DNA from 3 places in the Halomonas salsilacus genome. Region 2 is predicted to be linked to each of the others. Evidence: predicted binding sites of a transcription regulator. Region 2 holds the regulator's gene; each other region holds the start of a gene.
The links. Region 2 encodes LexA, which represses DNA repair genes until DNA is damaged. Its sites were predicted from a motif close to TACTGTNTANNTANACAGTA; they were not measured.

Region 1: ACR80S_RS00610 (LexA family protein) is a predicted target of LexA. The motif match lies at 852-871, and genes of this name have one in related genera.
Region 3: ACR80S_RS06790 (PA0069 family radical SAM protein) is a predicted target of LexA. The motif match lies at 912-931, and genes of this name have one in related genera.

The regions. Positions count from the first base shown of each region.
Region 1 covers NZ_JBPKAQ010000001.1:131,643-133,905, forward strand. Annotated here, with positions in the region: gene ACR80S_RS00605 (IMPACT family protein) at 1-330, opposite strand, end outside; gene ACR80S_RS00610 (LexA family protein) at 330-815, opposite strand; gene ccmA (cytochrome c biogenesis heme-transporting ATPase CcmA) at 1,032-1,679, shown strand; gene ccmB (heme exporter protein CcmB) at 1,666-2,263, shown strand, end outside.
Region 2 covers NZ_JBPKAQ010000008.1:73,654-75,916, forward strand. Annotated here, with positions in the region: gene ACR80S_RS12465 (TetR/AcrR family transcriptional regulator) at 1-456, opposite strand, end outside; gene lexA (transcriptional repressor LexA) at 717-1,367, shown strand; gene dinB (DNA polymerase IV) at 1,408-2,263, shown strand, end outside.
Region 3 covers NZ_JBPKAQ010000003.1:267,526-269,788, reverse strand. Annotated here, with positions in the region: gene ACR80S_RS06790 (PA0069 family radical SAM protein) at 1-895, opposite strand, end outside; cobalamin riboswitch at 1,115-1,358, shown strand; gene ACR80S_RS06785 (TonB-dependent receptor domain-containing protein) at 1,490-2,263, shown strand, end outside.

The sequences.
Region 1 (2,263 bases), on a different contig from region 2:
CTTGGTGCCGCCGAAGTATCGGGTCACCACGCAGCCCACCTGGCCGAGCCCCGAGCCCTCCAGCACCCGGTACATGGGCCGCCCGGCGGTGCCGCCGGGTTCGCCGTCATCCGAGAAGCCGATGGCGGCCTGCTCGCCGGGAGGGCCGGCGATGAAGGCGGTGCAGTGGTGGCTGGCATTGGGGTGGTGTCGCCGCGCCTCGGCGAGCAGCGCCTCGTAAGCGGCCACGTCGGGGGCGTGGCACAGCCAGGTGATGAAGCGGCTCTTCTCCACCTCCAGCTCGCTTTCCTGCCATTCGCCGGGGGGAAGGTCGGGGGCGGAGTAGCGCATCAGGCGGCCAGTTCCTCCTGGCGCACCACGCCCATCACCAGCCCCAGCACCTGGATGTCGCTGTTCTTCAGATAGATCGGGGCCATGCGTTCGTTGGCGGGCTGCAGGCGTACCCCGGACTTCTCGATGAAAAGCTTCTTCAGGGTGACCTCCTGGTTGTTGATCATCACCACGGCGGTCTCGCCGTTCTCGGCGCTCTCCTGACGCTCGATGATGATCACATCCCCGTCGAAGATGTTGCAACCGATCATGGAGTTGCCGCGCACTCGCAGGGCGTAGGTGTTGCGGCGCACCATGCGCCCCGGGACCCGGATGCTGGCGCTGTCCAGGCAGGCCTCGATGGGCAGCCCCGTCGAGACGCTGCCGAGCAGCGGTATCTCGACGAGGTGGTCGTCGGCGGCGTCCGGTCCCTCCAGGGGCGTCCAGGCCTGAGCCAGGGGAAGGTTGGGGCGGCGAAGAAGGTACCGGGGGTTGACCTCGGGCATGGCGTGAGTCTCCTGTCGTCAGTCTCGTTGGCTGGGTACTGTCAAGATATACAGTATCTGGAAAGAATAGCAGGGGTGTCCTAACACGCAAGAAGAGGCCATCGTCGCAAGGCTTGACTCGGGTCAACCGCGACCGGCTGACGCATCCGCGAATCTGGCGGGAAAACCGCTTTCCGTGTAGAGTCTCGAGCCAAATTACCCATCCCGGAGTGTGCCTTGACCCTGAGCCTGCAAGCCCGAAAGCTGGCCTGCGAACGGGATGATCGCTGGCTCTTCGAGGATCTCGCCCTGGACATCCAGGCGGGCGAGATCGTGCGCATCGAGGGCCCCAACGGCAGCGGCAAGACCACGCTGCTCAAGATCCTCTCCGGCCAGCTGGCCGACTATCAGGGCGAGCTCTATTGGAACGGTGCGCCGATGCGAAAAGCTCGTCAGGCCTTCCTGGAGAGCCTGCTCTATCTGGGCCACGCCCCGGGGGTGAAGGGTGCACTGACGCCGCTGGAGAACCTGACCTGGTACCAGGCCCTGGCCGGCCAGCGCGACAATGAGGCGGCACGCCTGGCGGCGCTGGAGTCGGTGGGGCTGGTGGGTTTCGAGGACGTGCCGGCCGGGCAGCTCTCGGCCGGTCAGCAGCGCCGTGTGGCGCTGGCCCGGCTGGAGCTGACGCCTCGCCCCCTCTGGGTGCTGGACGAGCCCTTCACCGCCATCGACCGGGATGGCGTGGCGGCACTGGAAGAGCGGCTGATCGTGCATGCGCGCGCCGGCGGTTGCGTGCTGGTCACCACCCATCATGAGCTCAGGAATACCGACGAGCTGCGCCGCGTGCACCTGGGGAGAGGAGGGCAGACCCATGGCGGGTTCTGAGACTCGGCTGACCGCCGGGGAAAGTTGCGGCCTGTCGCGGCGGGAACCTGGCGGCGGCCTGGCGGTCGCACTGTGGGCGACCCTCAAGCGCGATCTGCTGCTGCTGATGCGCCGGCGCAGCGAGGTACTCAATCCCCTGGTGTTCTTTGCGCTGGTGATCACCCTGTTTCCGATCGGTATCTCGCCGGATCCGCAGCTGCTTGCCACCATCGCGCCGGGCCTGCTGTGGGTGGCGGCGCTGCTGGCGGCGCTGCTGTCACTGGATAGCCTGTTTCGCGGCGACTATGACGACGGCTCCCTCGAGCAATTGCTGCTGACGCCGCAGCCGCTGCCGATGCTGGCGCTGGCCAAGGTGGCGGTTCACTGGCTGCTGACCGGCTTGCCCCTGGCGCTCATGGCGCCGGTGCTGGGCATCATGCTGTCGCTGCCTCCCGGCAGCTACCTGGTGCTGGCGTTCTCGCTGGTGTTGGGTACGGCCAGCTTGAGCCTGATCGGCGCCATCGGTGCGGCGCTTACCGTGGGGCTCTCCCGGGGTGGCGTGCTGCTGTCGCTGCTGGTGCTGCCACTTTATATACCGGTGCTTA
Region 2 (2,263 bases):
GGGCAGCTCGGGGGTGGCCTGGCGCACCAGGTCGGTGAAGCGGGTGAAGACGCTGCCGTATTCCTCCTGGATATACCGGCGTAGATGGCCCTGGGCCTGGCTGTAGGCGAGCCCTAGCAGGCGCATGAAGACCTTGAGGCTGTTGCGCTCCGCCGGCACCTCCAGCACGCTTCGCGCCATGGTCTCGAGCAGCGCCTCCAGGGGGATCACCTCGTCGCCGTAGTCCGCCTGGAGCTCGTCCAGGGCGCGGTGGAAGCGCTCGGTGAAGGGGTCGAGGTAGCGGGCGAACACCGCCTGGATCAGCGACTTCTTGGAGCCGAAGTGGTAGTTCACCGCGGCCAGGTTGACCCTGGCCTTGCTGGTGATGGTGCGCAGCGAGGTCTCGGCGAAGCCGCGTTCGGCGAACAGCACCTCGGCCGTATCGAGGATGCGGGTGACGGTGTCGGTCTGGGCCATCTGGTAAGTCCTGACGTGAGTCCCGATAAGAGTCGCGGTAATAAACAGCTGTTTCAAACGTGTCCGAATTGTAAACCAGCCACGTACTCTTGCTCAATGGCCGTGTAGGGAGTGTGTTTTAAACGGTGCTATCCCGTTACCCCCTAGGCTGTTCTTTCTGGAGCGAGCCATGGCATCCCGTATTACTGGATGGAACATCATGCTGTATACTTGATCACTAACGTAACCATCCAGTCGCCGCTTTCCGCCCCGGAGGTCGCATGACACGCCCCCTCACCCAGCGCCAGCAAAACGTCTATGACTTCATCGTCAAGACCATTCAGGAGCTTGGCTATCCGCCCACCCGGGCCGAGATTGCCCGGGCCCTGGGCTTCCGCTCGCCCAACGCCGCCGAGGAGCACCTGCGCGCCCTCGAGAAGAAGGGTGCCATCCGCATGATCGCCGGCACTTCCCGCGGCATCCGCCTGCCCGCCCAGGAGCAGGAGGCCCCCGCCGAGGGCGAGGCCCCGCTCCAGGGGCTGCCGATCATCGGCGAGGTGGCCGCGGGCAGCCCGATCCTTGCCGCCGAGCATATCGACCGCTATTGTCCGCTGCCCCCGGAGTACTTCACCCCCCGAGCCGACTACCTGCTCCGGGTGCGCGGCCTCTCCATGAAGGATGTCGGCATCCTGGAAGGCGACTTGCTCGCCGTGCACCGCACCGAACGGGTGCGCGACGGCCAGATCGTGGTGGCCCGCCTGGAGGACGAGGTGACGGTGAAGCGCTTCCAGCGCAGCGGCCACGTGGTGACCCTGAGCGCGGAGAACCCGGAGTTCGCCCCCATCGAGGTGGACCTGCGCCATCAGGCGCTGGAGATCGAGGGCATCGGCGTGGGGGTGATCCGCGGCGGCAGCGGCCAGGCGCTGGGCTAGGCGCTGAAAAGGCGCGCTGCCGATGGATGAGACAGCCGCGGTGAGAAAGATCCTCCACGCCGACTGCGACTGCTTCTTCGCCGCGGTGGAGATGCGCGATGACCCGGCGCTTGCCGAGGTGCCGCTGGCCATCGGCGGCAGCCCCGAGCGGCGCGGGGTGATCGCTACCTGCAACTATCCCGCCCGGGCCTTCGGCATCCATTCGGCGATGCCCACCGCCCGGGCGCTGCGCCTCTGCCCCCACCTCACCCTGCTGCCCGGCAGCTTCGATAAGTACCGCGAGGTGTCGCGCCAGATCCAGGCGATCTTCCATGAGCTCACCCCGCTGGTGGAGCCCCTCTCCCTGGACGAGGCCTTCCTCGATGTCGGCGAGGTGGAGCGCTTCTCCGGCAGCGCCACCTGGATGGCCCGCTGGCTGAAGCAGGAGTGCCTGGCGCGCACCGGCATCACCCTCTCCGTGGGGGTGGCGCCCAACAAGTTCCTGGCCAAGATCGCCAGCGACTGGGAGAAACCCGACGGCCTGACCGTCATCACCCCGGAGCGCATGGAGGCCTTCCTGCGTACGCTGCCGGTGAAGAAGCTCCACGGCGTGGGCCCCGCCACCGGGGCGCGCCTGGACGCCATGGGCATCACCACCTGCTCGGCGCTGCGCGAGGTGCCCCTGGAGCGCCTGCTGGAGGCCTTCGGCAAGTTCGGCAAGCGGCTGTTTGAGTTGGCCCGGGGCATCGATGAGCGCCCGGTGCGCCTGGAGCGGGAGCGCAAGTCGGTCAGCGTGGAGACCACCTTCGCCCATGACCTGCCGGATCTGGCCAGCTGCCGCGAGGCCCTGGCCCCGCTCTGCCAGCGGCTGGAGGAACGCCTGGCCCGCCACGGCCACCCGCCCCTGGCCGGCCTGG
Region 3 (2,263 bases), on a different contig from region 2:
GACACTGGCGCACCAGGCTCATCACCTTGCCGGCGCGCCCCGGATGGTGGGTGTCCAGCCAGGCCTCGAACAGCGGGGCCACCTCATGGGGCAGGCGCAGCAGCATCCAGCCAGCGGTGGCGGCGCCGGCGTCCGCGGCCGCCGCCAGCAGGCGTTCCAGCTCGTGGTCGGTCAGCCCCGGAATCACCGGTGAGACCAGGGTGCCGACGGGAACCCCCGCGCCGCTCAGGGCGCGGATGACCCGCAATCGTGCGGCAGGCGAGGCGGCCCGGGGTTCCAGGGTGCGCTTCAGGTCGGCGTCGAGGCTGGTCAGGCTCACCATCACCCGGACCAGGCGGCGCTCGGCGAGTGCCTTCAGCAGATCCAGATCGCGCAGGATCATGGCGCCCTTGGTCACCAGGGTGACCGGGTGGCGGCACTCGAGCAGGAAGGCGAGCAGTTCCCGTGTGCGGCGCTGGCCGGCCTCGATGGGCTGGTAGACATCGGTGTTGCCGGCGAGGTTGATGGGCCGGCAGACATAGCCGGGGCGGCACAGTTCTTCCTTCAGGCGCTCCACCAGGCCGGTGCGGGCGATCAGCTTCGTCTCGAAGTCGAGGCCCGGCGAGAAGTCCCAGTAGGCGTGGCTGGGGCGGGCGTAACAGTAGATGCAGCCGTGCTCGCAGCCGCGATAGGGGTTGATCGAGCGGTCGAAGGGGAGGTCTGGGGAGGTGTTCCAGGAGAGCGCGCTGCGAGCAGGCTCCTCGCGCACCTCGGTGGCCAGGCTCGCCGGCGCCTCGTCCTGCCACCAGCCGTCGTCTTCCCCCACGCTTACGGTGGGGGAAAAGCGGTTGTGGGGATCGTAGTTAGCGCCGCGACCCTTGCGGGGGCGAGGGTCCCCTCGAGTCGGTGAGGCCATGGGGTAGCTCCATAACATATGTTAATATATACAGTATGTGGAATGATTGTAGCGTCTGTGATCCCGCTTGTCAGGGGCCGCTATCCAGGGAGGAGAAAGATGGCTGCTCAGCGCCTGGAACAGGTGGTGGTTCGGCGTTGGCTCTGCAATCGATTGAAATATAATGACTTTGAGTGAAGGTCTCGGCTTTCGGCGTTGACCACAGGACCGGTGCTTGCTAGCTTACGCGCACTCTAAGGTGCTGGCGGAGTGAGTGCCGCCAGGTAAACGGGAAGTCGGTTCGCGGTGCTCTTCCAAACAGTCCGCCAGTCCGACGCTGCCCCCGCAACGGTGATCGAGTCAAGAACCGCCACAGCGCCACTGTGCCCTCGGCATGGGAAGGCGGCGGTTCAGAAGGGGATCTTGCCTGTCGGCGAAGCCCTCGCTCGTCAGCCCGGAGACCGGCCCGAGAGCGCATGCTGGATCGCGGAGGGCGGTCATCTGGCAGGGCATCGCCGCACCCTACGCGCCGCTTCCCTTCCTGCTGTTCCTCTGCCCCGGCCCATTAAAAAAGTAGTACGCCGTGCGGGTGAGCACGGTGGACAAGGGACAGACATGAACACGACTTTCGCTCCCCGTGGCCTGGCGACCTTCGCTCTGGCCCTACCGCTGGCCGTCCAGGCCGCCGAACCGCAGTCCGACAGCCCCACCGAGATGCTGAGTCTCAACCCCGTGGTGGTGACCGCCGCCCTGGCCCCGCGTACCGCCGACCAGAGCCTGGCCTCGGTGACGGTGCTGGATGAAGCCACCCTGCGCCGCCAGGACCCCACCAGCGTGACCGACCTGCTGCGGGGTCAGCCGGGTGTGGACATCACCACCCAGGGCAGCTTCGGCAAGCAGAGCAGCCTCTTCCTGCGCGGCACCGGAAGCAATGCCAACGTGCTGCTGATCGATGGGATAAGGCTGAGATCCGCCACCAGCGGAGCGGCCTCCTGGGAGTTCTTCGACCCGCGGATGTTCGAGAGTGCCGAGATCGTGCGTGGCCCCCGCGGTAGCCTCTACGGCGCCGACGCGGTGGGGGGCGTCATCCAACTGTTCACGCCTGAAGGCGAGGAGGGTGCTCCCCAGCCGCGCGTTTCCGTGGGCGGCGGCGCCTTTAATACCCAGCGCTATAGCGCCAGCCTCACTGGCAGCAGCGGCGGCACCCGCTACTATCTAGCCGGCAGCCATATCGATACCGATGGTGACCCGGTGCGCGAAGGCGGCGACGACAGGGGCTACGACAATACCAGCGGCCTGGTACGGCTCTCGCATACCTTGGAGAACGATGCCCAAGTCGGGCTGCTGGCGCTTAGATCCCGAGGCAGTACAGAGTTCGATGCGCCCGGT